DNA from 4 places in the Streptomyces sp. NPDC004629 genome. Region 4 is predicted to be linked to each of the others. Evidence: riboswitches for the same ligand, from Rfam matches in the RefSeq annotation. Region 4 holds a riboswitch; each other region holds the start of a gene.
What was found. Region 4 has a riboswitch for cyclic di-AMP ahead of ACFYTE_RS00675 (NlpC/P60 family protein). Riboswitches for the same ligand answer to the same signal wherever they lie in the genome.
Positions count from the first base shown of each region.

Region 1: it holds a riboswitch for cyclic di-AMP, as region 4 does, so the genes downstream of both, ACFYTE_RS06960 (M23 family metallopeptidase) here and ACFYTE_RS00675 (NlpC/P60 family protein) in region 4, are expected to answer to the same signal.
Region 2: it holds a riboswitch for cyclic di-AMP, as region 4 does, so the genes downstream of both, ACFYTE_RS23500 (M23 family metallopeptidase) here and ACFYTE_RS00675 (NlpC/P60 family protein) in region 4, are expected to answer to the same signal.
Region 3: it holds a riboswitch for cyclic di-AMP, as region 4 does, so the genes downstream of both, ACFYTE_RS02975 (peptidoglycan DD-metalloendopeptidase family protein) here and ACFYTE_RS00675 (NlpC/P60 family protein) in region 4, are expected to answer to the same signal.

Region 1 covers NZ_JBIALO010000003.1:356,667-363,759, reverse strand. Annotated here, with positions in the region: gene ACFYTE_RS06965 (aldo/keto reductase) at 1-777, opposite strand, end outside; gene ACFYTE_RS06960 (M23 family metallopeptidase) at 925-1,965, opposite strand; cyclic di-AMP (ydaO/yuaA leader) riboswitch at 1,973-2,132, opposite strand; tRNA gene ACFYTE_RS06955 (tRNA-Met) at 2,453-2,526, opposite strand; gene ACFYTE_RS06950 (dihydrofolate reductase family protein) at 2,600-3,730, opposite strand; gene ACFYTE_RS06945 (MarR family winged helix-turn-helix transcriptional regulator) at 3,841-4,356, shown strand; gene ribA (GTP cyclohydrolase II) at 4,488-5,123, shown strand; gene ACFYTE_RS06935 (hypothetical protein) at 5,254-5,499, opposite strand; gene ACFYTE_RS06930 (TetR/AcrR family transcriptional regulator C-terminal domain-containing protein) at 5,498-5,764, shown strand; gene ACFYTE_RS06925 (BTAD domain-containing putative transcriptional regulator) at 6,163-7,093, opposite strand, start outside.
Region 2 covers NZ_JBIALO010000015.1:86,189-93,281, reverse strand. Annotated here, with positions in the region: gene ACFYTE_RS23505 (M16 family metallopeptidase) at 1-1,287, shown strand, start outside; cyclic di-AMP (ydaO/yuaA leader) riboswitch at 1,503-1,661, shown strand; gene ACFYTE_RS23500 (M23 family metallopeptidase) at 1,674-2,429, shown strand; partial or broken gene ACFYTE_RS23495 (GntR family transcriptional regulator) at 2,618-3,312, shown strand; gene ACFYTE_RS23490 (HPr family phosphocarrier protein) at 3,494-3,775, opposite strand; gene ACFYTE_RS23485 (GNAT family N-acetyltransferase) at 3,952-6,834, shown strand.
Region 3 covers NZ_JBIALO010000002.1:2,744-9,836, reverse strand. Annotated here, with positions in the region: gene ACFYTE_RS02985 (MBL fold metallo-hydrolase) at 1-496, opposite strand, end outside; gene ACFYTE_RS02980 (SGNH/GDSL hydrolase family protein) at 903-1,688, opposite strand; gene ACFYTE_RS02975 (peptidoglycan DD-metalloendopeptidase family protein) at 1,942-2,940, opposite strand; cyclic di-AMP (ydaO/yuaA leader) riboswitch at 2,945-3,102, opposite strand; partial or broken gene ACFYTE_RS02970 (alpha-galactosidase) at 3,539-4,573, opposite strand; gene ACFYTE_RS02965 (tyrosine-protein phosphatase) at 4,632-5,429, shown strand; gene ACFYTE_RS02960 (DUF6126 family protein) at 5,517-5,639, opposite strand; gene ACFYTE_RS02955 (helix-turn-helix domain-containing protein) at 5,636-6,235, opposite strand; gene ACFYTE_RS02950 (aspartate aminotransferase family protein) at 6,327-7,093, opposite strand, start outside.
Region 4 covers NZ_JBIALO010000001.1:138,692-145,784, forward strand. Annotated here, with positions in the region: gene ACFYTE_RS00660 (NlpC/P60 family protein) at 1-639, opposite strand, end outside; gene ACFYTE_RS00665 (hypothetical protein) at 942-1,295, shown strand; gene ACFYTE_RS00670 (tellurite resistance/C4-dicarboxylate transporter family protein) at 1,308-2,282, opposite strand; gene ACFYTE_RS00675 (NlpC/P60 family protein) at 2,414-3,628, opposite strand; cyclic di-AMP (ydaO/yuaA leader) riboswitch at 3,637-3,808, opposite strand; gene pcrA (DNA helicase PcrA) at 4,071-6,560, shown strand; gene ACFYTE_RS00685 (M23 family metallopeptidase) at 6,637-7,093, opposite strand, start outside.

The sequences.
Region 1 (7,093 bases), on a different contig from region 4:
GTGGGCGGCGGCGATCTCGTCCAGGGCCGTGAGGACCTTCTGGCCGCGCTCGCTCTCCAGGTGCTTGGCCGCGCCCCCGGCACGTACGCTGTCGACGGTCGTACCGGGGCGGTACTTGCCGGTGAGGAAGCCGGCGGCCAGGGAGTAGTACGGGAGGGCGGCGAGGCCGGCGCGGGCGGCGACGTCCTGGAGCGGGCCCTCGTAGGTGTCGCGCGAGACCAGGTTGTAGTGCGGCTGGAGCGCCACGTACCGGGCGAGGCCCTCGCGGTCGGAGAAGTCCAGGGACGCCTGGAGCCGCTCCGCGCTGATGTTGGACGCGGCGATGTACCGCACCTTGCCGGCCCGCACCAGTGCGTCGAGCGCGCCGATGATCTCCTCGACCGGCACGTCCGGCTTGTCGAAGTGCGTGTAGTAGAGGTCGATGTAGTCGGTGCCGAGCCGGCGCAGCGAGGCGTCCGCCGCGGCCGTGATGTTGGCGGCGGACAGTCCCGGGTAGTCGGGGTGCTGGCTGACCTTGGTGGCGATCAGGACGTCCGAACGGTTGCCGCGCGCCTTGACCCATGTGCCGATGATCGTCTCGGACTCGCCGCCCTTGTTGCCCTCGACCCACGCCGAGTAGGCGTCGGCGGTGTCGATGAGGTTGCCGCCGGCGGCCGTGTAGGCGTCGAGGACGGCGAAGGACGTCGGCTCGTCGGCGCTCCAGCCGAAGACGTTGCCGCCGAGGGCGAGCGGGAAGACCTCAAGGTCGGAGGGACCGAGTTTTTGAAGGGAAGTCATACTCGCCTTCAACGCGCCCGCCGGAACCCCCGATTCCATCACCGTACGCAAAGACCGGGTAAACACCGGACCGGCAGCCCTGACGTCGGGGGGATGGGCGCCAGGACCGCCGGGGAACGGGGGGTGTGCGGGGATGTGCCGAGTGGGTCAGGGGTTGAGGCCCTTGCTGCGCAGCCAGGCCATCGGGTCGATGCCGGTGGACTCGCCGCCGGGGTGGACCTCCAGGTGGAGGTGGGGCCCGGTGACGTTGCCCGTGGCGCCCACGCGGCCGATGACGTCCCCGGTGTTGACCTTCTGCCCGACGCTGACGCTGATCGACGACTGGTGGCAGAGCCACACCTCGGTGCCGTCGTCCAGGGTGAGGATCGTGCGGTAGCCGTAGGAGCCGGCCCAGCCCGCCTCGGTGATCGTGCCGGTGTGGACGGCCTTGATCAGCGTGCCCGTGGGGGCGGCGAAGTCGAGGCCGGTGTGATAGCCGGAGGACCACATGGAGCCGGCCTGGCCGAAGGTGCCGGTGACCGTGTACGAGGAGGTCGGCAGGGTGTACTGCCTGGCCAGCGCGGCCAGTCGCGCCTCCTCGGCCTTCTTCTTGGCGGCGGCCTCCGCCTTCTCCTTGGCGGCGGCGGCCCGGGCCGCGGCCTCCTTCTCCGCCTTGGCCGCCGCGTCGGCGACCTCCTGGTCGGCGGCGGACACGGCCGCGGCGACGGCCTTGGTCTCGGCCTGGCCCTGCTGCTGCTCGGCCTGGGCCATGATGCGGTTGCGCAGCGCCTCGCCGGCGTCGGTGGTGCCCTCGGCGCTGTCGGCCTCGGTCACGCCGACGCTGCTCAGGGCGGTCGCGGAGCCCTTGGCGGCCTCGGTGCCCGCGCCGTCGCCGAGCAGGGAGCCGACGGAGGGCAGGTCGGGCATGGAGATGGACACCGGCGGCTTGCCGGTGTTGGCGCTGGCCATGCCGCCCGCGCCGACGGCGGCTATGACGCCGACGCCGAGGACCGTGGAGCTGCGGGCGAGTCCGCCGCCGCGCTGCTTGCCGACGCGGTGCCGACCGCGTAGCGGGCGGATGGAGTCCTCGGTGGGATTCCACTCCTCCCAGGGGCCCTCGTCGGTGCGGTAGGTGCCGTAGCCGAAGGTCTCGGTGCCGTACTGGCTCGGCGCGAACGGGGCTTGTGGGGCGGGCCGGTTGGACGCCACTCGGGCGTACTCCTTTCCTTCCTCCGCCTACCGGGTTAGCTGACGGGTTCGGAGCAGGAAGGTCTCCTACGCGCGTATACCGGCCGTGTTCCCACGGCGGTGTCCGCGTGATTCACCCCAAGGTGGTGGTTCCCCGGTTCCCTTGCGGGATTCGGCGCGTGAGCACGGTGCCGCCTCTTGTGACGGCTGGGACAACCGCGCTGCGTTATCGAACGTTAATAGACTCGGAGGGCAGATTCCAAGCCGTTCAGCTTGATCGTTAACGCTTTCCGGCGCGGACTTACCGCCCATGACCGGCGAAAATCGGGCGAGTTGACCCCTCGCGCAGGGAAACTCGGGAAACCCATGGGACTTGACGGTGTGTCAGTTGTTATGCGGAGGGCGGTCGTCCGATCACCGCTCGTGACCACGCCCGAGTCGCGTCACCATGGGTGGAAAACACTCAGGGCCGGAATCCATGTACTGGATTCCGGCCCTGAGCCTTCAGTAGCGGGGACAGGATTTGAACCTGCGACCTCTGGGTTATGAGCCCAGCGAGCTACCGAGCTGCTCCACCCCGCGTCGGTGTTCCACCAGTGTACGCCATGCGCAGGACGGCGAGCACACGGACAGCCGCCCGGCCCCCGCCGGGACGTCAGCCGAGCAGATGGCGGTTCGGTTCCCTGGCCGCGGCCTCATACTCGGGCAGGACGACGACGCCGACGCCCGCGGCCGTCAGCAGCCCGCTCCCGTCGGCTCCCGCGACGAACGTGTCCGGCTCCCGCCAGGCCGTGACCACCCGTCGCACCCCCGCGTCCAGGATCAGCCGCGCGCAGGGCACGGGCCGCGAGGCCCGCCGGGCGCACGGCTCAAGGCTGCTGTAGACCGTGGCGCCGGCCAGCCGCGGATCCGCCGGATCGGTCTTGGCGAGCGCGGCCTCCTCCGCGTGAACCACGGGGTCGCCCGCCTCCCGGGAGAATCCGCGTGCCAGCTCCGTCCCGTCCGCGGCCACCACGACCGCGCCCACGCTGAACGCCGTCCGCGAGGGCGGGCACCGTTCCGCCAGCTCGCAGGCGATCCGCAGCCAGTGCCGGTCCGCGGCGACGGCCGCCGGACCGCTTCCGGGGGCGGTCGGCTCGTACCGCATCAGGACCACGTCCTCGATCCGCCGGGTCTCCAGGAGCCGCAGCCGCCCGCGCTGGTACTCCCCCGGCCCGAACAGCCGGGGCGCCCCCGGGTCCCCGACGAGCAACGGGGCGACGACGAGCTGGATTTCGTCGGCGAGACCCTGCCGGAGCAGTTGTGTGTGGACGGTCCCGCCGCCCTCGACCATCAGGCGCCGCACCCCGCGCGCCGCATACAGGTGGGAGAGGAGGGCCGGCCAGTCCAAGCGGGGGCCCAGCGGGACGACGTCGGCCGCGAGGCCGGCCCGCCGCGCCCGCTCGGCGCCCTCGTCCGTCGCGTAGAGGACCTTCTCGCCGCCGGTGTGCCAGAACCGGGCGTCCGGGTCCAGGTCGCCCGAGCCGCTGACGGCGACCTTGAGCGGGTACTCCGGCCGGCCCGCGGCGAGCCGGGCCGCGCGCCGCTCGGGCGCGTTGACCAGCAGCCGCGGGTTGTCGGCGCGGATCGTGCCCGCGCCGATCAGGATCGCGTCGACGGACGCCCGCACCTCGTCGACCCGGTCGAAGTCGGCCGGGCCGGACAGGAGCAGCCGCTCGGGGCCGGTGTCGTCCAGACAGCCGTCGAGGGAGACGGCGGCGGACAGCAGGACGTACGGGAAGGGCATCGGCGTGCTCCATCGTGGAGACGGACGGGCTGGGTCGGGCGGGGCCGGTTTCGGCGGCTCCGGATCGGCGCGGGCTTGGTTCAAGTTTGAAACAAACTTACACTGGCGGCATGACGACCCGCTGGCTCACCCCCGAGGAGCAACGCGCCTGGCGCGCGTACGTCGCGGCCTCCCTGCTGCTGGAAGACGCGATCGACCGGCAGCTCCAGCAGGACGCCGGCATGCCGCACCTGTACTACTCCATCCTGGCCAACCTCTCCGAGGCGCCGGAGCACCGGCTGCGGATGACCGACCTGGCCGAGCGGTCGAAGATCACCCGCAGCCGGCTGACATACGCAGTGACCCGGCTGGAGAAGGACGGCCTGGTCCGGCGCGAGGGGTGCCCGTCGGACCGGCGCGGCAGCATCGCCGCGCTGACGGAGGCGGGGGTGGCGGCCCTGGAGCGCACGGCACCCGGGCACGTCGAGACGGTGCGCGCCGCCGTCTTCGACCACCTCAGTGAGGAGCAGGTGGGGCAGCTGGAGGAGATCTGCACGGCGATCGCGCGGGCCTTGCACGGGGACGGGGCACGCCCCGCCTCCGAGGACCTGCCCTGGCGGCGCCGGTCGACGCCCTCCTGTTCCTGAGCGCGTCGCCCCGGCCGTTGTCGCGGGTCCGAATTCCCGTTGCTTCAAAATTGAAGCATGGAGTAGGCTCCCAGCCGAAGTCCTGTTTCAAAACTGAAGCAGATGCAGCCCTTCGGACCCGGAGAACCCGCATGCCCGACACCCCCGTCGCCACACCGCGCGCCCGCGTCCGGGTACCGCTGCGCTTCCACGACGGATACGCCGTCGACGCCGACCTCGTCACCTTCCACGGCCTCGCGGACGGCCGCGAACACCTCGCCGTCGTCCTCGGCGACGCCGGCCCCGTCCCGCTGGTCCGGCTGCACTCCGAATGCCTGACCGGCGACGTCTTCGGCTCGGCCCGCTGCGACTGCGGCCCCCAGCTGCGGGAGGCGGTCGAGCGCATCGCCGACCGCGGCGGCGTCCTGCTCTACCTGCGCCAGGAGGGCCGCGGCATCGGCCTCTACAACAAGCTCGACGCGTACGCCCTGCAGGACCAGGGCCTGGACACGTACGAGGCCAACGCCGCGCTCGGCCTGCCCGAGGACGCCCGCGACTACACGCCCGCCGCCCAGATGCTGCGCGCCCTCGGCATCGAGGAGCTGGACCTGCTGTCCAACAACCCCGACAAGGCGGAGCAGTTGCGGGCGCTGGGCGTCGGCGTCCGCGAGCGGGTGCCGACCGGTGTGTTCCGCACCGCCCACAACGTCCGCTATCTGCGGGCGAAGGTGCTGCAGACCCAGCACACGCTGCCGCTGGGCGAGCTGACGGAGCGCAACGCCGGCTGACCCGGCACCGCTGCCCCGACTTCGCCGACCCGGCCCCGCGGGCACCTCCGGGACAGCGACCCGGCCCGCGGTCACCGGCGGGCGGCGGACCAGGTCCCACGCTCACGGCACCGCGGTCACCGTCCCGCGGTCAGGGCTGGGGCCAGCAGGCCGGGAGCAGGAACGCGGGTAGCAGGGCCAGGGCGAGCAGCCCCGCCGCGACGGAGTACGCGACGCGGAATCCCAGCAGCGGCTCCCGGGCGGTCAGCGCTCGGCGCACGAAGACGGCGGCCAGCAGCACGCCGGTGAGGGCGGGGACGAGCGTCCCGGGCGCACCGACGTCGCCGCGCTCACCGCCCCGCGCGAGCCCGAACAGCAGCAGGGCGAGGCCGACCATGTTGCCTCCCGAGGTCCTGGCGGCCTGGCAGGAGGCGGGCCCGGTTCCGGTCGGCTGCGCGCTGGCCGACGCGATGACGGCCCTCGCCGATGCGGGCCTGATCGACGTACGCGGAGACGCGGACCTGGCGGGCGCCCACTTCATGGCCCTGATCTCCCACGCCGTCGTCCAGCTCTCCCACTACGGCGTACGCCCCCTGCCCCCGCAGCAGACGGAGCGGTTGATCAGGGGCGGGTCGAGGCGTTCCTACGGGCGTACGGGGTGAGTTGACGGTGGCGTTCCTGCCGGCGTACGCGGTGCGCTGACGAACCGGACACGCGCCTTCACCGGGCCGTGTCCGGCAAAAGCTACCCACCACCAGAGGCGCGGCCGTCACCCGGATGTCACGCCCGGCTCGACGGCCCGGTGCGCCGGCACGAGCATGAGTCTGGGTACCGCGGCGGACCTTTGGCGCCTCTCGGGCCCGCCGCGGCAGGTCCCCACAGGGTGTGCCCCTCGCAGACGTCGACGCCGTGCGAGGGGCACACCCACCCCGAACCGGGGCGGCGAGCCGAGGCACATGCCCTGCCCTTCGAGGAAGCGTGGTCGGCGAGGCCGGTCAGGGTTAGGACGGTGGGGCCGGCGACGGTGCCGGCGTCGGTGCGACGTCCGTACCGCGTCAGGTCATGCAACGCTGGATGTCCGACGGGCATTTCCGCTGAGCAGCGTCCGAACCGCGCCGGCTTCAGGCGCTTGCAACCGCTCGTAGATGTCGAGTGCTTCGCTCCACGACGCAACGGCACGGTCGGTCTCACCCAGTGTCGAGAGCGCTCGGCCGAGAACCGTCAGAACGTTGGCCCGGCGCCATTCCCCCCCGATGCCCCGCAACACGGTGAGCGCCATCTCGGCGTTGGCCGCGGCCTGAGCGGGGCGCTGTGCGGCGAGGTCGACCTCAGCCAGGCGGAAAAGGCTCATCCCCTCCCACAGGCGCTGACGGCTGTCGCGGAACACCTCCAGGGCCTCGTGCAGCCGGTCGGCAGCGGAGTTCAGCTCTCCGCTCTGGGTAAGGGCCAGGCCGAGTGCGTAGCGTCCGTTGGCGCCGCGCAGGGAGTTGCCCGTGGCTTCATGGATGTCGAGGCCCTGCTGCGCCAGCGCGACGGCGCTCGCCGTCCGTCCGGTCGCGAGGTGAATCCGCGACAGGTTGGACAGGGCGCCCGCCTCTCCCGGGCGGTCGCCCAGCGAGCGGAACTGCTCGATGGCCTGGCAGAGATGCTCCTCACCGTCCCCGAGCCGGTTCTGGTAGAGCGCGATGACGCCCATGATGTTCAGCGCGTCACCCGTGGTCCAGTGGTCACCCGTCGATCGGCCGAGCCGCACCGCCTCACGTACTTCTCGCTCCGCCTCCTGGAAACAGCCCGTCCAGGAGTGCAGGTGGGCGAGGATCGCTCGTGCCCTTGCCTCGGTCTGCGCATCGCCCGTTGCCTCGGCCGCGTCCAGCAGGGCCGTGACGGCCGACTCGTAGTGCTTGAAGTCGCTGCCGGACTCGGCGAGATCTCGCGCGACGAGCAAGAGATCAATCCCCTTGCGCAACTCAGCTGTGATGACGGCCTGATGG
Region 2 (7,093 bases), on a different contig from region 4:
CTGACCGTGCTGCGCTGCCACCGGCCCGGCCAGCAGGTCGTCGCCGTCGAGGTGCTGCTGTCCGCGCCGCTGGACGCCGAGCCGTCCGGTCTCGACGGCGTCGCCACGATCATGGCGCGGGCCTTCTCCGAGGGCACCGACCGGCACTCCGCCGAGGAGTTCGCCGCCGAACTGGAGCGGGCGGGCGCCACGCTGGACTCGCACGCCGACCATCCGGGCGTCCGGCTGAGCCTGGAGGTCCCGGCCTCCCGCGTGGCCAAGGGTCTCGGGCTGCTGTCCGACGCGCTGCGCGCGCCCGCGTTCGCCGACAGCGAGGTGGAGCGGCTGGTCCGCAACCGCCTCGACGAGATCCCGCACGAGCTGGCCAACCCGTCCCGCCGCGCCGCCAAGGAGCTTTCCAAGGAGCTGTTCCCGGCGGCCTCGCGCATGTCGCGTCCGCGCCAGGGCACCGAGGAGACCGTCGCCAAGATCGACGCGGCGGCGGTGCGCGCCTTCTACGAGCGGCACGTGCGGCCCGCGACGGCCACCGCCGTGGTCGTCGGCGACCTGACCGGCATCGATCTGGACGCGCTGCTCGGCGAGTCCCTGGGGGCGTGGACCGGCGCCGCGTCCCAGCCGCGTCCGGTGCCGTCGGTGAGCGCCGACGACCGCGGCCGGGTCGTCATCGTGGACCGTCCCGGTGCCGTCCAGACGCAGCTGCTCATCGGCCGCGTCGGCGCCGACCGGCATGACCGGGTCTGGCCCGCCCAGGTGCTCGGCACGTACTGCCTCGGCGGCACCCTCACCTCCCGGCTCGACCGCGTTCTGCGGGAGGAGAAGGGCTACACCTACGGCGTGCGCGCCTTCGGCCAGGTCCTCAGGTCCGCCTCCGACGGCACGGGCGCCTCGCTGCTCGCCATCAGCGGCTCCGTGGACACCCCGAACACCGGTCCCGCGCTGGCCGACCTGTGGACGGTGCTGCGCACGCTGGCCGAGGAGGGGCTCACCGATGCCGAGCGCGACGTCGCCGTGCAGAACCTCGTCGGGGTGGCGCCGCTGAAGTACGAGACGGCGGCGGCCGTGGCGAGCACGCTCGCCGACCAGGTGGAGCAGCACCTGCCGGACGACTACCAGGCGAACCTGTACCGGCAGCTGGCCGCCACGGGCACCGTGGAGGCCACCGCCGCGGTGGTGAACGCGTTCCCGGTGGACCGGCTGGTGACGGTCCTGGTCGGCGACGCCGCGCAGATCAAGGAGCCGGCCGAGGCGCTCGGTATCGGCGAGGTACACGTGGTGTCCGCGGAGTAGGCGGAGCAGTTCGAGGTCCGGCACACGCGCGTGGGGCCCTGACGACCGGTCGTCAGGGCCCTTCCGTTCCCCCGGGGTGCCCGAATTGTGGCGGAGGGTGCCTGTCTGCGCTGTGGGATGCGCTACAAACACCCTGTTCGGTTTGGGGAGGGAAAGTGGCCCCCCTTAGCGTCGTCCGGGCTGTTCGTCAGGCAGTGCGCCGCGCCCGCGGCACCGGACAGCCATCGCCGAGTCCCCGTACGGCGCGAGCCAGGGGAGCCGGGGACCCAAGTCCCTGAGGTGAATCGGGCGTCCGCGCGGTGTGCGGCCTCCCGTAGGAGACCTTCCTGCTCCGAACCTGTCAGCTAACCCGGTAGGCGAGAAGGAAGGAAAGGACCAGCCACTTCATGGCGTTCACCCGCGCCACCGGGAAGCATCGTCGTTCCGGCCGGATGCACCGCACCTCCGCCCGCGCCGCGGGCGTCGCGACCCTCGCCGCCACCGGCGTCATGGGCACCTTCGCGGCCGGCCCGGCGCACGCCGCCGGGACCACCGCGGAGCAGACAGGCCTCATCCCCGTCGTCGGCATCGGCGACTCGGTCGCCGAGCAGATAGGCGCCCAGGCGGCCGCGCAGCGGCAGGCCGCCGAGGAGAAGGCGGCCGAGGAGGCCGCGCGCAAGGCGGCGGCGCGGCGGGCGGCGACGGAACGCGCGGCCGAGGTCCGGGCGGCCCGCGAGGCCGAGCGCAGGCGACTGAACGCCTACGTCGTGCCGATCGCGCACTCCTATGTCTCCACCGGCTACCGCACCGGCGGCTCCCTGTGGTCCTCCGGCACCCACACCGGCATCGACTTCCACGCCGCCGCCGGTACCGCCGTCCACGCGGTGGGCTCCGGCACCGTCGTGTCGGCCGGCTGGGGCGGCGCGTACGGCTACGAGGTGGTGATCCGGATGGCCGACGGCATGTACACCCAGTACGGCCATCTGTCGTCCGTCGGTGTCTCGGTGGGCGAGCGGGTCACTCCGGGGCGGCAGCTCGGGCTCTCCGGCTCGACGGGCAACACGACCGGCCCGCACCTGCATTTCGAGGCGCGGACGACCGCGGAGTACGGCTCCGACGTCGACCCCGTCGCCTATCTCCGCAAGCACGGCGTGAACGTCTGACGACCGGCGGCGCGTGGGTGCCGCGGCCCCGGCTCGCGAGCCGGGGTTTTCGTCGTTTCGGACGCCCCGATGTCCAAAAAATATCCATGGAATCCGGCCCGCCATCGGAAATTCCGGCTCATTGTCATAGAGTCACGGAACACACGTCAATCGTCGGCGTTTCACGGGGATTAAGGCGGAGGTCGGTCATGCGTATTCCGGCGCACTCGGTGTGCACGGCGATCCGGGACGACATCGTCGCCGGTGTCTACGAGCGCGGCAGCCGGCTCACCGAGGAAGTGCTCGCGCGCCGCTACGGCGTCTCGCGCGTCCCCGTCCGTGAGGCCCTGCGCACCCTGGAGGCGGAGGGGTTCGTGGTGACGCGGCGGCACGCGGGCGCGTGCGTGGCCGAACCCACCGAGCAGGACGCCGCCGACCTGCTGGAGATGCGCCTGCTCCTGGAGCCGCTGGGCGCCTCCCGGGCCGCCCAGCGGCGCACCGAGGCCCACCTCAAGGTGCTGCGCGGCCTGGTCAGGCTGGGGCAGGAGCGGGCCAGGAGGGGCAACAGCGAGGATCTGCGCTCCCTCGGCGGCTGGTTCCACGTGACGCTCGCCCAGGCCACCGGCAGCCAGGCCCTGACCTCGACGCTCACCCAACTCCGGCACAAGATCGCCTGGATGTACGCGGTGGAGTCGCCCGCCGGCCCCGTCGAGTCCTGGGCGGAGCACGGCGCCGTCGTGGACGCGGTGGCGCGCGGCGATGCGGAGCGTGCGCGGGCGGTCATGGCCCTGCACACCGAGCGTGCGACGGCCGCGCACCGGCTGCGGTCTCCCCGGGCGGTGACCGCGCCGAGCGCGTGAGGGATTCGCAACACGCTGTAAACATGCCGAGTCTGCGAAATTAACACGGGCGCCGTATACAAAGAGGGGAATTAAGGAGGGCGGGTCCTGCCGCTGTCCCTTTATGTCGTGCCCCGGATTTATGGCCGACTGTCGGGTGCGGGCCGGCGGTGAATTCATGCGACCGGTCGTGAAAACACGGAAGCCGCGTCACCTTTTCAGGGCGACGCGGCTTCAAAAACCGGCTCAGACGGTCTCGGGCAGCTCTTCCAGCCCCTCGGCGACCAGCTTCGCCAGCCGGTCCAGGGCGGCGTCCGCGCCCTCGGCGTCGGAGGTGAGGACGATCTCCTCGCCCCCCTGGGCGCCCAGGCCGAGAACGGCCAGCATGGAGGCCGCGTTGACCGGGGTGCCCCCGGCCTTGGCGATCGTCACCGGGACGCCTGCGGCCGTGGCGGCTCGGACGAAGATGGAGGCGGGACGGGCGTGGAGGCCCTCGGCCCAGCCGACGTTGACGCGGCGCTCAGCCATGTGTTGCTGCCCTTCGGTGTTCAGGGTTGTCTAGACCAGTTTTCCATACGGTGAAGCGAGCCCGGAGCGGGCCTGTCGCCCGCTCCGGCGTGTCGTCGGACCGCGGCCTCGGTCCGACTCCATCCCCCACAGACTGCCTTGCGACGTTGTCATTGGCGAGCCGTACTCTGGGGCCCATGCAGAACCCGGCGGACCGGCAGGACCGGCACGAGTACCCCGCCCACTGGGAGGCGGACGTGGTACTGCGCGACGGCGGCACCGCGCGCATCCGGCCCATCACCGTTGATGACGCCGACCGCCTGGTCAGCTTCTACGAGCAGGTCTCCAACGAGTCGAAGTACTACCGCTTCTTCGCGCCGTACCCCCGCCTGTCCGCCAAGGACGTCCACCGCTTCACGCACCACGACTTCGTGGACCGGGTGGGGCTCGCGGCCACCATCGGCGGCGAGTTCATCGCCACCGTACGCTACGACCGCATCGGCGCCGACGGCGCGCCCGCCGCCGGCCCCGCGGACGAGGCCGAGGTCGCCTTCCTGGTGCAGGACGCGCACCAGGGACGCGGCGTCGCCTCCGCCCTGCTGGAGCACATCGCCGCCGTCGCCCGCGAACGCGGCATCCGTCGCTTCGCCGCCGAGGTGCTGCCGGCCAACACCAAGATGATCAAGGTGTTCACGGACGCCGGCTACACGCAGAAGCGCAGCTTCGAGGACGGCGTCGTACGCCTGGAGTTGGATCTGGAACCCACCGACCGCTCGCTCGCCGTGCAGCGCGCGCGGGAGCAGCGCGCCGAGGCGCGGTCGGTGCGCCGGCTGCTCGCACCCCGCTCCGTCGCGGTCCTCGGCGTGGGCCGCACGCCCGGCGGCGTCGGCCGCGGCGTCCTCGGCAACATCCGGGACGCCGGATTCACCGGAAGCCTGTACGCCGTCAACACGGCCTTCCCCGAGGAGCTGCAGCAGGTCGACGGCGTACCCGCGTACCGATCGGTCCGGGACATCGCGGACCCCGTGGACCTCGCGGTCGTCGCCGTCCCGGCCGAACAGGTCACCGAGGCGGTCACCGACTGCGGCGAACACGGCGTGCAGGGCCTCGTGGTGCTCTCCGCCGGATACGCGGAGAGCGGGCCCGAGGGGCGCGAGCGGCAGCGCGCCCTCGTCCGGCACGCGCGCACGTACGGCATGCGGCTCGTCGGGCCGAACGCCTTCGGAGTCATCAACACCTCTCCCGAGGTGCGGCTCAACGCCTCGCTCGCGCCCGAGCTGCCGCGCCCCGGACGGATCGGCCTGTTCGCCCAGTCCGGGGCGATCGGCATCGCCCTGCTGTCCCGGCTGCACCGGCGCGGCGGAGGCGTCACCGGCGTCACGGGCGTGTCCACCTTCGTGTCGTCGGGCAACCGCGCGGACGTCTCCGGCAACGACCTCATCCAGTACTGGTACGACGACCCCGACACCGATGTCGTCCTCATGTACCTGGAGACCATCGGCAACCCGCGCAAGTTCACCCGGCTGGCGCGCCGGACGGCCGTGGCCAAGCCGCTGGTCGTGGTGCAGGGCGCCGGAACCGCGCCCCAGGGCCACGCGGTCCGGGCCACCCGGCTGCCGCGCGCGACCGTGTCCGCGCTGCTGCGGCAGGCGGGAGTCGTCCGGGTCGACACGATCACCGAACTGGTCGACACGGGACTCCTCCTCGCGCGCCAGCCGCTGCCCGCCGGACCCCGGGTGGCGATCCTCGGGAACTCCGAGTCGCTGGGGCTGCTCACCTACGACCGGTGCCTGGCCGAGGGACTGCGCCCGGAGCGGCCGCTGGACCTGACGACCGGGGCCACGGCGCAGGACTTCCACCGGGCGCTGTCCCGGGCGCTCGCGGACGACACCTGTGACGCGGTCGTCGTCACAGCCCTCCCGGCGATCAGGGAGGGCCCGCCCGGGGACGCCGAGCTGGCCGAGGCCCTGCGGTCCGCAGCCGCGGCGGCGCCCGCGAAGCCCGTGCTCGTCGTGCACGTCGAACTCGGCGGGCTCGCCGAGGCGTTGTCGGCGGCGGCCGGCACGGCACCGCAGGCCGGGCCGCACACCCCCGCGGACGAGGTACGGACCACCCCCGCGGACGAGGTACGGACCACCCCGCCGGCCCCGGCCCAGGAGCCGCCCGCCGCGCCGCGGGACCGGGAGAGCACCGCACCCGAAGCGCCGCGCGAGCGCTCCCGCCTGATTCCCGCCTACCCGGCGGCCGAACGGGCCGTGCGGGCGCTGGCGGAAGCCGTCAAGTACGCGCAGTGGCGGCGCGAGGCGGCCGAGCCCGGGAAAGTGCCCGAGTACGAGGACATCGACGAGAAGGGGGCCGCCGAGCTGATCGACGGCCTGCTCACGCGCGGACAGGGCCTCACGCTCGACAAGGAGCAGACCCGCGAACTGCTCGGACGGTACGGCATTCACGTGCGCCGCGCGCTCTCCGCCCCCACCCCCGACGCCGCCGCCGAGGCCGCCCGCTCCCTCGGCTACCCGGTCGCCCTCAAGGCGACCGCGCCGCACCTGCGGCACCGCGCCGACCTGGGCGGCGTACGCCTCGACCTGGCCGACGAGGAGCAACTGCGCCGCGCCTACACCGAGTTGACCGAGCTGTTCGGGAAGCCCGCCGAACTCCGCCCGGTGGTACAGGCGATGGCACCCCGGGGTGTCGACACCGTCGTACGGGCCGTGATCGACCCGGCGGCCGGGGCCGCGCTCTCCTTCGGACTGGCCGGGGCCGCCTCGCAACTGCTCGGCGACACGGCGCACCGGCTGATCCCGGTGACCGACCGGGACGCGACCTCACTCGTGCGCGCCATCCGGACCGCACCGCTGCTGTTCGGCTGGCGCGGCTCCGCGCCGGTCGACACGCCCGCGCTGGAGGAGTTGCTGCTGCGTGTCTCCCGGCTGGTCGACGACCACCCCGAGGTGGTGGCGGTCACCCTGGAGCCGGTGGTCGTCGCCCCGCACGGGCTGAGCGTCCTCGACGCCACGGTGGGGCTCGCGCCCCCGCCGGCTCGCGACGACCTCGGTCCCCGGACACTCCCCGCATACTGATGCGAACCCGCCCGCGCGCCGACTCCACGCCCCGGCCCTGGCACGCCCGGCCCCCCGGTCCGGCCCTCGCCCGCCCGGAGCCGCCCTGGCGGTTCGGCCCTCGCGCCCGCCCGGAGCCGCCCTGGCCGACCGGCTTTCCGGTGTTCGGGGCCGCCGCGCCGGTTCGGCCCTCGCGCCCGGGGTCGGACGATGGAGCGCGACGACCGCCCCACCGACACCGGCGCCCGGCTGCCCCGCCGGTTCGGCCCTCGTGCTCGGA
Region 3 (7,093 bases), on a different contig from region 4:
GCAGGTCCAGGTGGTCGTAGTGGTCGTGCGAGATGACCACGACGTCGACAGGGCCGAGCGCGGCCAGCGGCAGCGGCACCGGGTGCAGCCGCTTGGGCCCGGCGAACGCGAACGGGGAGCAGCGCTCGCCCCAGACGGGGTCGAAGAGCACCCGGTGCCCGTCGATCTCCGCGAGCACGCTGGAGTGGCCCATCCAGGTGAGCCGGAGCCCGGTGGCGGGCGGCCGTGACAGGTCGGCGAGGGTGGTGGCATGCACCGGGACCGCACCTCGCGGGGCGCGGCGGGGCCGCTGGTCCCGGTCGAAGTAGACCTTGGCGAAGTCCAGCATCGACCCGGAGGGCCGGGTCCGGGCGGGGCCGCCGGGGTTCTGGAAGACGCCGTCCTTGAAGTGGGGCGACTTGCGGATGCGCGCCAGGCGGGCCCCGCCCGGGTCAGCGCCGAAGGCCGCGGGCTGCAGCGCGCGGAGCCCGGGGCTCAGGGAACGCAAACCGGACACGGTACCTCCTGGTGGGGTCGGTGGAGTCCTCCATTATGGTCGGCCCCTGCGACAGTCAGGGACCGGACCGATCACCTCACCGGCCGCCGGGGCTTCGCGGAGACGGTCGGCATGCCGGCGCTCGATGCGCGCCCCGATCGGCCTGGCGCCGGCCCGTGGGGTCCGCGGGGGCCGGCCCCCGCGGACCCCACGGGCCGGCGTCGAGCAGATCGCGCTGTGCCTGAAGGCCCTGGGCGGGCTCGCCGTGCGGCGCACGTCGTACCCGGGCGTGGTGCCCCGGTCAGGGGCGCAGGTGTGGGTGGACGAGGGGGTCTCCCGCGCACTGTGCCTGGTCCGGGAGACACCGACGGCACGGCTGCGGTCCGCGCGCCGGGGCGGGGACCCGGTGCGGCCCCGCCCCGGCGTTTCAGGCCACGGATGCGATGCGCGTCCTGATGTCGTCGGGGGAGAGCGCGCCCTTGGCCGTCACATGGTCGCCCGAGGACTCGCCGCGCAGCCGGCGCCCGATCCACGGGACCAGGTACTCGCGGGCCCAGTGGACGTCGTCGCGGCGCACTTCGAGGGTGCCGCGGGGCGGCAGCAGCGGCCAGGGCTGTTCCGGGTCGGCCGGGACCTCGACGCCGAGGACCTGGCCGGCCCGCAGCGCGACGCGCGTGTGCCCCTCCGGTGAGAGGTGGAGGCGGTCGTCGTCCCAGGCCCTGCGGTCCTGTACGGCCTTCAGGGACCACAGGTCGAGCACGGGGCAGCCGTACCGGTCGGCGATGGCCCGGACGTGCCCGTTGTAGGTGGCGATCCTGCCGCGCAGATGCTTGAGCACGGGCACGCCGCGGGTGTCGAAGCCGGTCGTCACCATGACGGTGCCGGCCGCCGCGGTGAGCCGGGCCACGGCCCGTTCGAAACGCTCGGCCACTTCGTCCGGGTCGGTGCCGGGCCGCAGGATGTCGTTGCCGCCCGCGCAGAAGGAGACGAGGTCCGGCGCGAGTTCCACCGCCTGTGGGATCTGCTCGGCCACGATCTGGTCGAGCAGCCGTCCGCGCACGGCGAGATTGGTGTACTGGAAGTCGCCCTCGGGCCGGCGGTCCGCGAGCAGGACCGCGAACCGGTCGGCCCAGCCGACGAACGCCCCGTCAGGGCCGGGGTCGCCGACGCCCTCGGTGAAGCTGTCCCCCACCGCCACGTACGACCCGATCACAGTTGTGTTGTCACTCTTCGAATCGTCTGCCACGTCGGCCCATCATTCCCCTTCGGATGTGACCTACGCGATCGTAGGAAGGGGTTGACGAGCGGTGAGATAAGCCACTCCCCAAGAGTTTCCCAACGCGGGAATAGGCCGGAGGGCGGGGGTGTTGCGCAGAGAATTGCCGCGTCCGCCGGGCGCATGCGCTGAGGGCCGCACCCGGGATCCCGGGTGCGGCCCTCAGCGCATGCGGGGATGCCGCGTTCCGTCAGACGGTGACGCCGTGCGAGCGGAGGTAGGCGAGCGGGTCCACGTCCGAGCCGTAGTTCGGCGTGGTGCGGATCTCGAAGTGCAGGTGCGGGCCCGTCACATTGCCGGTCGCGCCGGACAGGCCGACCTGCTGACCCGGGGTCACGGTCTGGCCGGCCGAGACGGACAGCTGCGACAGGTGGGCGTACTGCGCGTAGTAGCCGTCGCCGAGCTTGAGGACCACCTGGTTGCCGTAGGCACCGCCCCAGCCCGCGGAGACGACGGTGCCCGCGCCGACCGCCTTGAGCGAGGTGCCGGTCGGGACGACGAAGTCGACACCGGTGTGGTAGCCGCTGGACCACATGCTGCCCGCCTTGTGGTAGGCGGTCCCGATCCGGGCGCCGTCGACCGGGAGGCCGTAACCGGTGGCGGCGGCCGTGTCGGTGGTGCCGGCGGTGCCGGTGTTCTGGGCGACCGGAGCGCTGTCGGCCGAGGTGTCGGGCGAAGACGGCGTCGACGGCTGCGCGGACCCGGTGGATTCGGTGGACGAGGACTTCGCGGAGGACGGCTCGGTGGACGGCTCGGTGGACGAGGAGTCGGTCCCCGTCGCGGCCCGCTCGCCGAGCGTGAGCTTCAGACCGGGGTGGATCAGTGAGGGGTTGCCGCCGATGGCCTCGCGGTTGTCCCGGTAGATCCGCTGCCAGCCACCGCTGACGCCCTGTTCCTCGGCGATCTTGGCGAGCCAGTCACCCGGCCGCACCGAGTACGTCCGGGTGCCGGAGTCCGCGGCGGCCGTCTTCTTCTCGACGGTGCCGGCGCCGGTGCTGATGCCGGTGCCGGTGCCGGACTGGACGGACTGCTGCGCGGCGGCGCGGGGCGCCGTCTCGGGCGTGGCGGCGTGCGCCCCGGCGGCTCCGATCAGCGGTAGGGCGAGCGCGGCGCCGCCGGTTCCGGCGGCGGCGATGGAGCGGGTGAGGCGCTGGGACTTGGGGCGGCGGTGCTTACCCTTCGCGGGCATGGCGAATTCCTCTCCGGCGCCTGCGAGGTGAGCTGTCGGGTTCGGGCTGGAGCTGCCCGGCCGCGCGCGGTGCGGCTTCACCCCTAGCCGTCCCGGAGACCGGGACAGGCAGTCGTGCCTGGTGGGTCCCCCGCTCCTGCCGAGCACGGGTGAGTGGTGTGTCGGGGATCCGGGCGGCGGCAGGATTCGGCGGTCCGTCCGGATTGGTGGCGAACGTAAGCGAGCAGGACGCAAACGGACAAGGAGCCGCTTCACCCGGTGCGCGTTTCCCTTGATCCGTCGCGGGAATTCCCGGTCACCGTCCGTGCATGTCGGGGTGGCAGTCTTTCCCAATTCCCGTAAGGGGGCTGTGCATTACGTGGTCATGACGGACGACGCACCGTCACGGGTATGACCCTGCTCACGCCCCTCATCGCATAACTGGCAATTCGGTCAGAAGGGTCAGACGCGATGCAGCGGAGGGACGTGGCGTCCAGGTCATCACGGAGTCCGGCGCGCAGCCCGTGGCGCAACAGCGCGGCGTTGCGATGCATTTCGCCCGTTTCGCGGCATTCGCGCGATACCGATGGATCGAGGCCGCGCAGCCGCAACGCCGGAACGGGTTGACCATCTCGGGTTCAACCCAGATGCCGAACCGCATGCCGAGGGGGTGCACCTGGTCGGCGAGCGGCTTGAGGCCCTGCGGGAAGCGGTCGGGGTTGCGCGTCCAGTCGCCGAGTCCGGCCCGGAAGTCGCTGATGCGGGCGCCGAACCGGCCGTCGTCGACCACGAACAGTTCCACGTCGATCGCCGTGGCCCGCCGGGCCGGCTCGCCCTGCTGCTCCTGGGCGACGGCGAAGTGCGTGGCCTCCCAGGAGTTGAAGAGCACCGGACGGTCGCGGTGCTGCGGCCTCGACACCCGCGAGCCCGCCGTCCGCGTCCGGGATGACGCACACCCGCTGGTAGGCGCGGCTCGCGCCGCCGAAGCCGCCGTAGCTCCACGGCCCCGCGAAGACGGGCCGGTGTACGGCTCCCCCGGCTCCAGCATCAGCAGGCCCGAGGCGTCGTCCTACCCGGCGCCGCCGGTGATCTGCACGCGCGCGTCCGGGAGTTGGGCGACCGCGATGCGCCAGGAACCCGACCGGCCGAGCGCGCAGCGGTACACGTCGCCGCACTCCTCGGTGGCGTCGGTGTCCGGCACCACCCAGGGCAGGTGCTGGTGCCCGGGGTGGCCGCGGCGGCGCGGAGCAGTTCCACGCGTGCCTCGCCCCGGTTGTCGAGGCGCGCCCAGCGCTCCACCACGTCACCGCGCATCCGGCAGTGCACGGTGATGGCCGGCCCCGCGCCCCGGAAGCGCGACCTCAGCTCCTCGGGTCGTACGCCTCGAAGACCCACTCGGTGCCGCGGCGCCCGGCGATGCGCACCGACAGTGCCCGACGGACGAAGCGGGGCCGCCCTCGACCGGGTACTCCTCACGCCCGTCGAGCGGCGACCCGAAGGCTCATCAGGCGGGCAGCGGACGTACGGCCGGCGCCTCGGCTTCGGCGAACGCGATACGGGGACCCCAGTGCAGGTGGAGCAGTTCGCCGGCGTCCGTGATGTGCAGCGCGCAACTGCCGCCCGGTCCGCCCGCGGCGGGAAAACCATGTCGTATGGTCGACGGCGTGCCCGCCGACGAGCCGCGTCGCGGGGTGTGACCGCAAGGAGCCTCCGTGACACAGCAGGTCCCGTCGACCGAACCCGAACTCGCCGGTGTACGCAACTTCCGTGACGTGGGCGGACTGCCGACCGCGGACGGCCGGCGGGTGCGCCCCGGCGTGCTGTTCCGCAGCGGCCACCTGGCGCACGCGACCGAGTCCGACGCCGCGTTCCTCTCCTCCCTGGGCCTGCACACGATCTTCGACTTCCGCAACGTCGCCGACCAGAAGCTGGAGGGACCGGACGTCGAACTGCCCGGCGTGCGCAACGTCAACCTGCCGCTGACCGACCCGGCGGACGGCGCCGAGTTCTGGACGATGGTCCGCGACGGCGATGTCGGCCAGCTGCGGCAACTGCTCGGCGACGGCAAGGCCGAGCACCGGATGATCGTCTCGTACCGCTCGATCATCACGGAGCGCACCGCCGAGCACTCCCGGGTGCTGCACGCGCTGGCCGAGGACAGCGTCCCGGCGCTGATGCACTGCGCGGCGGGCAAGGACCGCGCGGGCCTGTCCATCGCCGTGACCCTGCTCGCCCTCCGAGTGGAGCGGGAGGCGATCCTGACCGACTACCTGGAGTCGAACGCCAAGCACCGCCGCTACCGGGTGCGCCGCAGCGGCAGCGCGGACACCGCGTACACCCCCGAGATCATGGAACTGATCAGCCCGCTGTTCGACGCGCGCGCCGAGTATCTGACGGCCGCCATGGAGACCGTCGAGCAGACCTGGGGCGATGTCGACGCCTATCTGGAACAGGGGCTTGGTCTGGCGCCGCGGACCCGGGAGCGGCTGCGTGAGCGGCTGCTGGACTGACGGACGCTCACCCCTTGGCCCTCACTCGGCCGCCGCCCCGTCGCCGCTCACCCCTTGGCCGTCACCCGGCCGCCGCCCCGTCGCCGCTCACCCCTTGGCACCCACCTCGAACAGCAGATAGATGAAGCCCGCCACGACGTGGCCGACGGCGATGTAGATGATCAGCCGGATCCACAGGGCACGCGGGAACTTCTCCTCCATGTCACTCATGGCAGCTCTCCAGTGATGGGGCCCAGGCACAGTGCGGCCATGGGACTTTGCAGCAGGGTGTGGACGAACAGGAGCTCCACCCCGTCGTGGTCCTCGGCGGCGAGGCGGTGCGGGGTCAGCGAGTCGAAGTGCGCGCTGTCGCCGGGAGCGAGGACATGGGCGGTGTCCCCGAGGCGCAGTGCGAGCCGGCCCTTGAGGACGTACAGCCACTCCTCGCCGGGGTGCACCCGCACGATGTCGCGCTGCGAGCCGTGGGGCACGCGGACGCGCAGCGCCTGCATGCCGCGGCCGGGGGCGCCGGCCTGCCAGTAGGTCCAGCCGCCCGCACGGGTCGGTTCCATGTCCGCGGCGCGCACGATCGCGTCCCGGTCGGCGACGCTCTCGCCGAGCAGCTCCGAGACGGTCGTACCGTAGACGCGGGCCAGTGCGAGCAGCATCGGCAGGGAGGGCTGGCGCTGCCCGGTCTCCAACCGGGACAGATGGGCGGGCGAAAGACCCGCGGAGTGCGCCGCCGCCTCCAGTGTGAGGCCGGCGCGGCGGCGCAACGAGCGGAGCTGGGGCGCGACCGCGGACAGCTCGGCGTCGGAGGAGCTCATGCCTCCATTCAGCCGCAGGTTTGCCTTTCGGGCAAATTCCTTGCCTCAGAGGCAAAGCCTCATGGTCAATCGGCGAACCCGGTCGGGCCGGTCACCGGTTGGCGACCGCCTGCTTGATCAGCGTCTTGCCGAAGTCCCACATCAGACCGCCACCGCTGTGCGCGTCGTCCATCACGGCGGTGAAGGCGTCCACGAACCGGTCGACCTCGGCCTCCCCGATGACCAGCGGCGGAATCAGCTTGATCACCTCCAGATGGTCGCCGGAGACCTGGGTCAGGATGCGGTGCCGCTGAAACAGGGGGACCACGACCATCTGCGCGAACAGGCCCTTGCGGGCGGCCTGCAGCATGGTCCAGCGGCTGCGCAGCTTGAGCGAGCTGGGCCTGCCGAACTCGATGCCGATCATCAGGCCCCGGCCGCGGACGTCGGCGAGCAGTTCGTACTTGTCGACGAGCGCGGCCAGCCGGGAGCGCAACAGCTCGCCCGTCGCCCGGGCGCCCGCGACGGTCTGCTCGTCCTCCATCACCGCCAGCACGGCAAGACCGGCGGCCATCGCCTGCGCGTTGGAGCCGAAGCTCGCCGAGTGGACCAGCACGCGGTCCATGGACGAGTAGACCTTCTTGAAGATCCAGTCCTTGCCGAGGGTGGCGCCGACCGGCACATAGCCCCCGGACAGTGCCTTGGCCACACACACCAGGTCCGGCTCGACGCCGTCCTCGTGCTGGTAGGCGTAGAAGTCACCGGTCCGGCCGAGTCCGGTCTGCACCTCGTCGGCGATCAGCAGGGCCTTGTGCCGGTGCAGCAGGTCCTGCGCCGCGCGCAGATAGCCGGGCGGGGCCTCGTGCACGCCCTTGCCCT
Region 4 (7,093 bases):
GCCGCCGTCGGCCGTGACCTGGGCCCGCTCCGCCGGCGACAGGCGGTCCAGGAGCTGCCGGGCCGCGCCCAGCCGCTCCGTGATCGTCTCCTTGCGCCGCTTCAGCTCGGCCTGCCGGGACCGCAGCGAGGACAGCTCGATCCGGGCGGCGCCGCGCAGCCGCTCGATCTCCCCGAGCTGCTTCCGTACCCGTGCCACCGCCGCCGACTGGCGGTCGCCTGCCCGCTGGGCGAACGCGGTCCCCTCCAGGAACCGGTCCGGGTTGTCGGAGAGCGCCAGCTGGACGGCGGGGTCGAGGCCGCCGCTGCGGTACTGCGCCGCCGCGGCCTTGCCCAGCGCGTTCCGCGCCGAGTCGAGCCGTACCTGCCTGCGGGCCGTCTCGTCCTGGAGGGACTTCAATCGCCGCTGCGCCGTGTCCGCCTTCTCCTTCGCCCCGTTGTACTTCTCGGTGGCGACCTCCGCCTCCTGGTACAGCTTGTCGACCTTGGCCTCGACCTCGGCCGGTGTCAGCTCCGGCTCGGCATGCCCGGTGCCGTCGAAGGCCGTCGCCGTCGCCGCGCCCGCCAGGGCCAGGGTGGCGGCCGTCCGGGCCGTGTTGCCGCCGAGCGGGCGGTGCCGGGGCTTGCGGTGCGCTGCCACCTCGACCGTCACGTCCTTTCCTGGGTGCGGTTGCCGCGTCCGGCGCGGGGAGCCGGTCGCTGGTGGAGGACGCTAGGGCCGATGGTGACGGGTCGGTAACGGAATGTACGGAACTGGCAGCGGCGGAGCGGCTGGTGACCGTATGTGACCGCGATTCCGGCGCGGAGCCGCCGCCTTCGCGTGACGCGTTGACCGAAGCGGCACTTCCGGGGCGTGCGCGGCCCCCGGGGTGCTATGGGGGCGCCGGTCACCCGGGGGCCGGTGGCCGTCGGCCCCGGGGCCCCTGATTAGGCTCCGGGGCCATGGACGTACTCACCCACCTCTTCGTCGGCCTGCACATCATCGGCATCGCCTGCCTCCTCGGCGGCTTCCTCACCCAGATGAAGGCGATGGGCCAGGGCACCGCCCGGTTCGTCCCCGCCATGCTGCACGGCGCGCTGACCATGCTGGTCACCGGGGCGATCCTGGTCGGCCTCAACCAGGCCGACGACCACCACGTCAACAACATCAAGATCGGCGTGAAGCTGGCCCTGCTGATCGTGATCCTCGGACTGGTCTATGTGAAGCGGGACGAGGAGCGGGTCGACAAGCGCCTGTTCGGCGTGGTGGGCCTGCTGACCACGGCGAACGTCTTCATCGCCGTGCTGTGGACGTGACGTACGACCACGTCAGGCGCGGCCCGCTGCCCTGATCCCGGCGCGCGCCGTCACGACCGCGCCCGCGGCCACCGCCAGCCAGGCCGCGACGGCGACCCACAGCAGCACGTGTCCGAGGCCCCACAGCCACGGCGTGCCGACGGCCGACGCCCCGGCCAGCGAGGCCACCGCCGTCATCCCCATCGGGAACACCGTCGACCAGCGGCGCACGTCGTAGCGCGGGCGGGGCCGGACCACCTCCGCGAGCACCAGGACGACGTAGCAGGCCAGGTCGAGGGCGAGCAGCCCCACGGTCACGCTGTGCAGGACGTCCTGGTCGTCCTCGTTCCACAGATACAGCGCCGGGCCGCCGGCGGTGATCAGCTTCGCCCCGGCCAGTGCCGAGATGGCGAGCGCGCCGGCCAGCACCCAGTGGTCCCCGGCCCCGCCGAGCACCTGCCGGGCGTCGAACCGGGCCAGCGCGACCAGATACAGCGCCAGCCCCAGCCAGAACAGCACCAGCGCCGTGTGCGCGAGCCACGCCGTCGACTCCGCGGCGGCCAGGGTGACGCCGAGCACGGCGAGCCCCTGCGTGGCCACGCAGATCAAGAACACCGCACCGGGCATCCGCCGCCGCAGGCCCCGTCCGACGAGGAACAGCAGCACCGGCCAGAGCACGGCGGCCGGCGCGAGCAACGCCGCGGCGAGGGTGTGCCCGCCGAGCACGGAGATTCGGGTGCCGAGCACCGTCGTCGCGGCCACGGCGGTGAGCGCGCCCGGCGTCCGCGCCCCGGCCAGCCACCGCTTACGGTCGCGCAGCACACCCGCGACGAAGTCCACGGCGAGCGCCAGCCAGGCGACACAGCCCAGCGCCAGGGCGATCAGGGACAGGGTCTCGTACCCGGTCAGGTGCAGCCCCAGCGAGACGATGCCGGTCGCCATCACGGCGGCACCGGCCGCCGGCGGACGCTGCGCCCACCAGGCGCGAAGGGGTGAGGTGCCGGGCATGCGCCCGATGCTAGGGAGCACCGGGCGCACCGACGGCGTGGCACGCGCGCGTACGTAGCAAAAACGCGCGGGCGCGGGACACGGCGGGACGCGAACGCGTCCACGCGCGCGTGGACGCGAGCCCGACCGGGTCAGGCCGGCCGTACCACACTGTGGATGATCGAATCCCCGGCGTAGTAGATCGACTCCTCGCGGACGTAGGCGCCCGGCTTCGGGGCGTGAATCATCATGCCGTTGCCGATGTAGAGACCCACGTGGCTGACGTCGTCGTAGAAGAAGACCAGGTCACCGGGCTGTGCGTTGGTGAGGGCGACCGTGGTGCCGGCTTCGACCTGGCTGTAGGTGGTGCGCGGCAGGCTGACGCCCGCTGCCTTCCAGGCGGCCTGGGTGAGCCCCGAGCAGTCGTAGGAGTCGGGTCCGGTGGCACCCCAGACGTACGGCTTGCCGATCTGCGCGCGGGCGAACGCGATCGCCTTCTCGGCCTTGGTGGCGTAGGCGGAGCCGGACGAGGACGAAGAAGAGGAGGAAGGGGAGGAAGAGGAGGATGGGGAAGACGACGAAGACGACGAAGACGACGAAGACGACGAAGAGTCCGTGGAGTTCGACGCGTCGCTTTCCTGCCGGGCCGCCGCCTGCTCCGCCTGCTGCTTGGCCAGCTCGGCCGCCTTCCGCGCGGCCTCCTCCTGCTTGCGCTTCTCGATCGCCGCGAGCCGTGCCTTCTCCTCCGCCGACAGCTTGGACAGCAACTGGCGCGCGGTGGAGAGCTTCTTCTGGACGGTGGCCTTGGCGGTCTGGAGTTCGTCCTGCGACTCGGTGAGCGTCTCCAGGCTCTTCGTGGCCTCCCGCCGCTTCTTCATGGTCGCCGACTGCTCGGTGACGTAGTCGTCGACCGCGGACTTCTGACGCGAGGTCAGCCGGTTCATCAGCTGGGACCGGTCGAAGTAGTCCTGCGGGGTGTCCGCGAGCAGGAAGGTGGCGGTGTCGGGGGCGGCGGCCCCCGTCCGGTACTGCGCGGCGGCGAACGCCCCCAGTTCTTCACGGGCCTTGTTGAGCCGGCCCGTGCGCCGGGCGACGTCGTCCAGGAGGGTGTCGACCTGCTTGCGCTGCTTGCCGGTCTTCTCCTTGGCCGCGTTGTACTTCTCGGTCGCCGACTCGGCCTGCCGGTACAGGTCGTCGACCTTCCGCTGCACCTCCTCCACGCTCGGCCGGTCGCCGTCGGGAGTGGGGGCGGCGTTCGCCGTCTGGGAGAGCAGGGCCACGGAGGTGAGGGCGGCGGTGGCCAGGGCGGGGGTCCGTATGCCGGCCGCGCGGGTACCCGCGGAGCGCGACTTGCGATGCGACGCCAAGAAAGGCGACTCCTTCCGTGCTCCGCCTACCGAGTTAGCTGTCGGGTTCGGGCGGGTGGTTCGGAAGGGTTGCCCTACGGCCGTTCCCCGCGCGGGGGTTGGGCCGATTCACCCCAAGGTCGGTGTGGGTCCCCGGCTCCGCGCACCATGCGGGCGCGCCGGACTCGGCGGTGGCCGTACGGCCCGGCGACGTTCGCCGGTGGGGGTCGTACGGCCTGCCCGGCACGGTAGCCAACTCGTGTGGCGCCTGTGAAGGTTGATGGGTGATATGCCCGATACATTTTCGTGACCTGCCGGGGGGATGCCGTCTGGGTGACAGGGCGATTCCGTACGGTGAGCGGTTTGCGCGGCCTGCGCCCGGAACCGGACCCGCCGCAGGAACCGGGCCATCTTCCCGGGGCGGCGGCGGGTTGTCGGTGGCGCGGCCTAGACTCGGAGAGCGATGAGCAGCCTCTTTGACGACAGCTTCCTGGCGGACCTCCAAGCCCCCCGCGGGCAGGACGAGGAGCCCCCGCCGCCGCCCGAGGACGATCACGCTCCGGAGCCGGTTCCGGACGATCTGTTCGGCGGGAAGTTCGACGTGCCCCCGGACCGGGACTCCTATTACGGCAACGGCGCCCCACGGCCGGTCATCGACCCGGCCGCGCTCCTGCACGGGCTGAACGACAACCAGCGCGCCGCCGTCGTGCACGCGGGCTCCCCGCTGCTCATCGTGGCCGGCGCCGGCTCCGGCAAGACCCGGGTGCTCACGCACCGCATCGCCCATCTGCTGGCGGAGCGCAAGGTGCACCCGGGGCAGATCCTCGCGATCACCTTCACCAACAAGGCCGCGGGCGAGATGAAGGAGCGCGTCGAGCAGCTCGTCGGCCCGCGCGCCAACGCCATGTGGGTGATGACCTTCCACAGCGCGTGCGTGCGCATCCTGCGCCGTGAGAGCAAGCGCCTCGGCTTCACCTCGTCCTTCTCGATCTACGACGCCGCCGACTCCAAGCGTCTGATGGCCCTGGTCTGCCGCGACCTGGACCTCGACCCGAAGCGCTTCCCGCCCAAGTCCTTCAGCGCCAAGATCTCCAACCTGAAGAACGAGCTGATCGACGAGGAGGACTTCGCCGCCCAGGCGAGCGAGGGATTCGACAAGACCCTCGCCCAGGCGTACGCGCTCTACCAGTCCCGTCTCCGCGAGGCGAACGCGCTCGACTTCGACGACCTGATCATGACGACGGTCAACCTGTTGCGCGCCTTCCCGGACGTCGCCGAGCACTACCGCCGCCGCTTCCGCCATGTGCTCGTGGACGAGTACCAGGACACCAACCACGCGCAGTACGCCCTGGTGCGCGCACTCGTCGGGACCGCCGAGCACCCGGTGGACGTGCCGCCGGGCGAGCACGACCTGCCGCCCGCCGAACTGTGTGTCGTGGGCGACGCCGACCAGTCGATCTACGCCTTCCGCGGCGCGACCATCCGCAACATCCTCCAGTTCGAGGAGGACTACCCGGACGCGACGACGATCCTCCTGGAGCAGAACTACCGCTCCACGCAGACGATCCTGTCCGCCGCCAACGCCGTCATCGAGCGCAACGAGTCCCGCCGCCCCAAGAACCTGTGGACCAACGCGGGCGCGGGCGCCACCATCACCGGGTATGTCGCGGACACCGAGCACGACGAGGCACAGTTCGTCGCCGACGAGATAGACCGGCTGACCGACGCGGGCGAGGCCAAGTCCGGCGATGTCGCCGTGTTCTACCGCACCAACGCCCAGTCCCGTGTCTTCGAAGAGATCTTCATCCGCGTCGGCCTGCCCTACAAGGTCGTCGGCGGAGTCCGCTTCTACGAACGCAAGGAGGTCCGGGACGTCCTCGCCTACCTGCGGGTGCTGGCCAACCCGGAGGACTCGGTCCCGCTGCGCCGCATCCTGAACGTGCCCAAGCGCGGCATCGGCGAGCGCGCCGAAGCGATGATCGACGCACTCGCGCAGCGCGAGAAGATCAGCTTCTCGCAGGCGCTGCGCCGCGTGGACGAGGCGTACGGCATGGCCGCCCGGTCCACCAACGCCGTCCAGCGGTTCAACGTGCTGATGGAGGAGCTGCGTACGATCGTCGAGTCCGGTGCCGGCCCGGCGACCGTCCTGGAGGCGGTGCTCGAACGCACCGGCTACCTCGCCGAGTTGCAGGCCTCGACCGACCCGCAGGACGAGACCCGGATCGAGAACCTTCAGGAACTCGCCTCCGTGGCCCTGGAGTTCGAGCAGGAGCGGGGTGAGGGAGAGACGGCCGCGGGAGGCACGCTCGCCGACTTCCTGGAGCAGGTCGCGCTGGTCGCCGACTCCGACCAGATCCCGGACGAGGAGGAGGGCGACGGCGTCATCACCCTGATGACCCTGCACACCGCCAAGGGCCTGGAGTTCCCGGTGGTCTTCCTGACCGGCATGGAGGACGGCGTCTTCCCGCACATGCGCGCCCTCGGCCAGACCAAGGAACTGGAGGAGGAGCGGCGCCTGGCGTACGTCGGCATCACACGCGCGCGGGAGCGGCTCTACCTCACCCGGTCCACCATGCGCAGCGCCTGGGGCCAGCCCTCGTACAACCCGCCGTCGCGGTTCCTGGAGGAGATCCCGGCCGCCCACCTGGAGTGGAAGCGGACGGGAGCCACGGCGCCCGTGTCGTCCGGACCGGCATCCGGCATCGCGGCGTCGCTGTCGTCGTCCCGCTCCCGCTCCTCCGTGGCGGGTGCGTCCGGGTTCGCCACGCGCAGGACGTCGGAGAAGCCGGTGGTCTCCCTGGCCGTCGGCGACCGGGTCACGCACGACCAGTTCGGGCTCGGCACGGTCGTCGCCGTGGCGGGCACGGGGGACAAGGCCCAGGCGACGATCGACTTCGGAGACTCGAAGCCCAAGCGGCTGCTGCTGCGGTACGCGCCGGTGGAGAAGCTGTAGTCCCTTGAGTCGGGCCCCTGCCGACCGGCGGGGGCCCGCGGACGGGACCTTGAGCCAGTGAGTGGGCCGGCGGTGCTTACGTCGGGTCGAGTCCGTGGCTGCGCAGCCACGGCAGCGGGTCGATCGCCGAGCCGCCGGCCGGGCGCACCTCGAAGTGCAGGTGCGGACCGGTGGAGTTGCCCGAGTTCCCGGAGTACGCGATCGGCTGCCCGGCCTTGACGGACGTACCGGAGACGACCCGATAGCTGGAGAGGTGGCAGTACCACGTCTCCGTGCCGTCCTTCGCCGTCACGATCATCATGTTGCCGTAGGCGCTGTTCCACTCCGTGCGGACGGTGCCGTCCGTCGCGGCCAGCACCGTCGTGCCGTACGAGACGGGAAAGTCGATACCGGTGTGCACGGACATCCAGTTCACGCCGGCCTGGCCGAAGTAGGCGCTGAGCCCGTGCTGGGCGACCGGGATCGCGAACTTGGGGCGCAGCCGCTCCCGGAGCGCCGCCTCGGCCTGCGCCTTCTTCTTCTCGGCGTCCTGC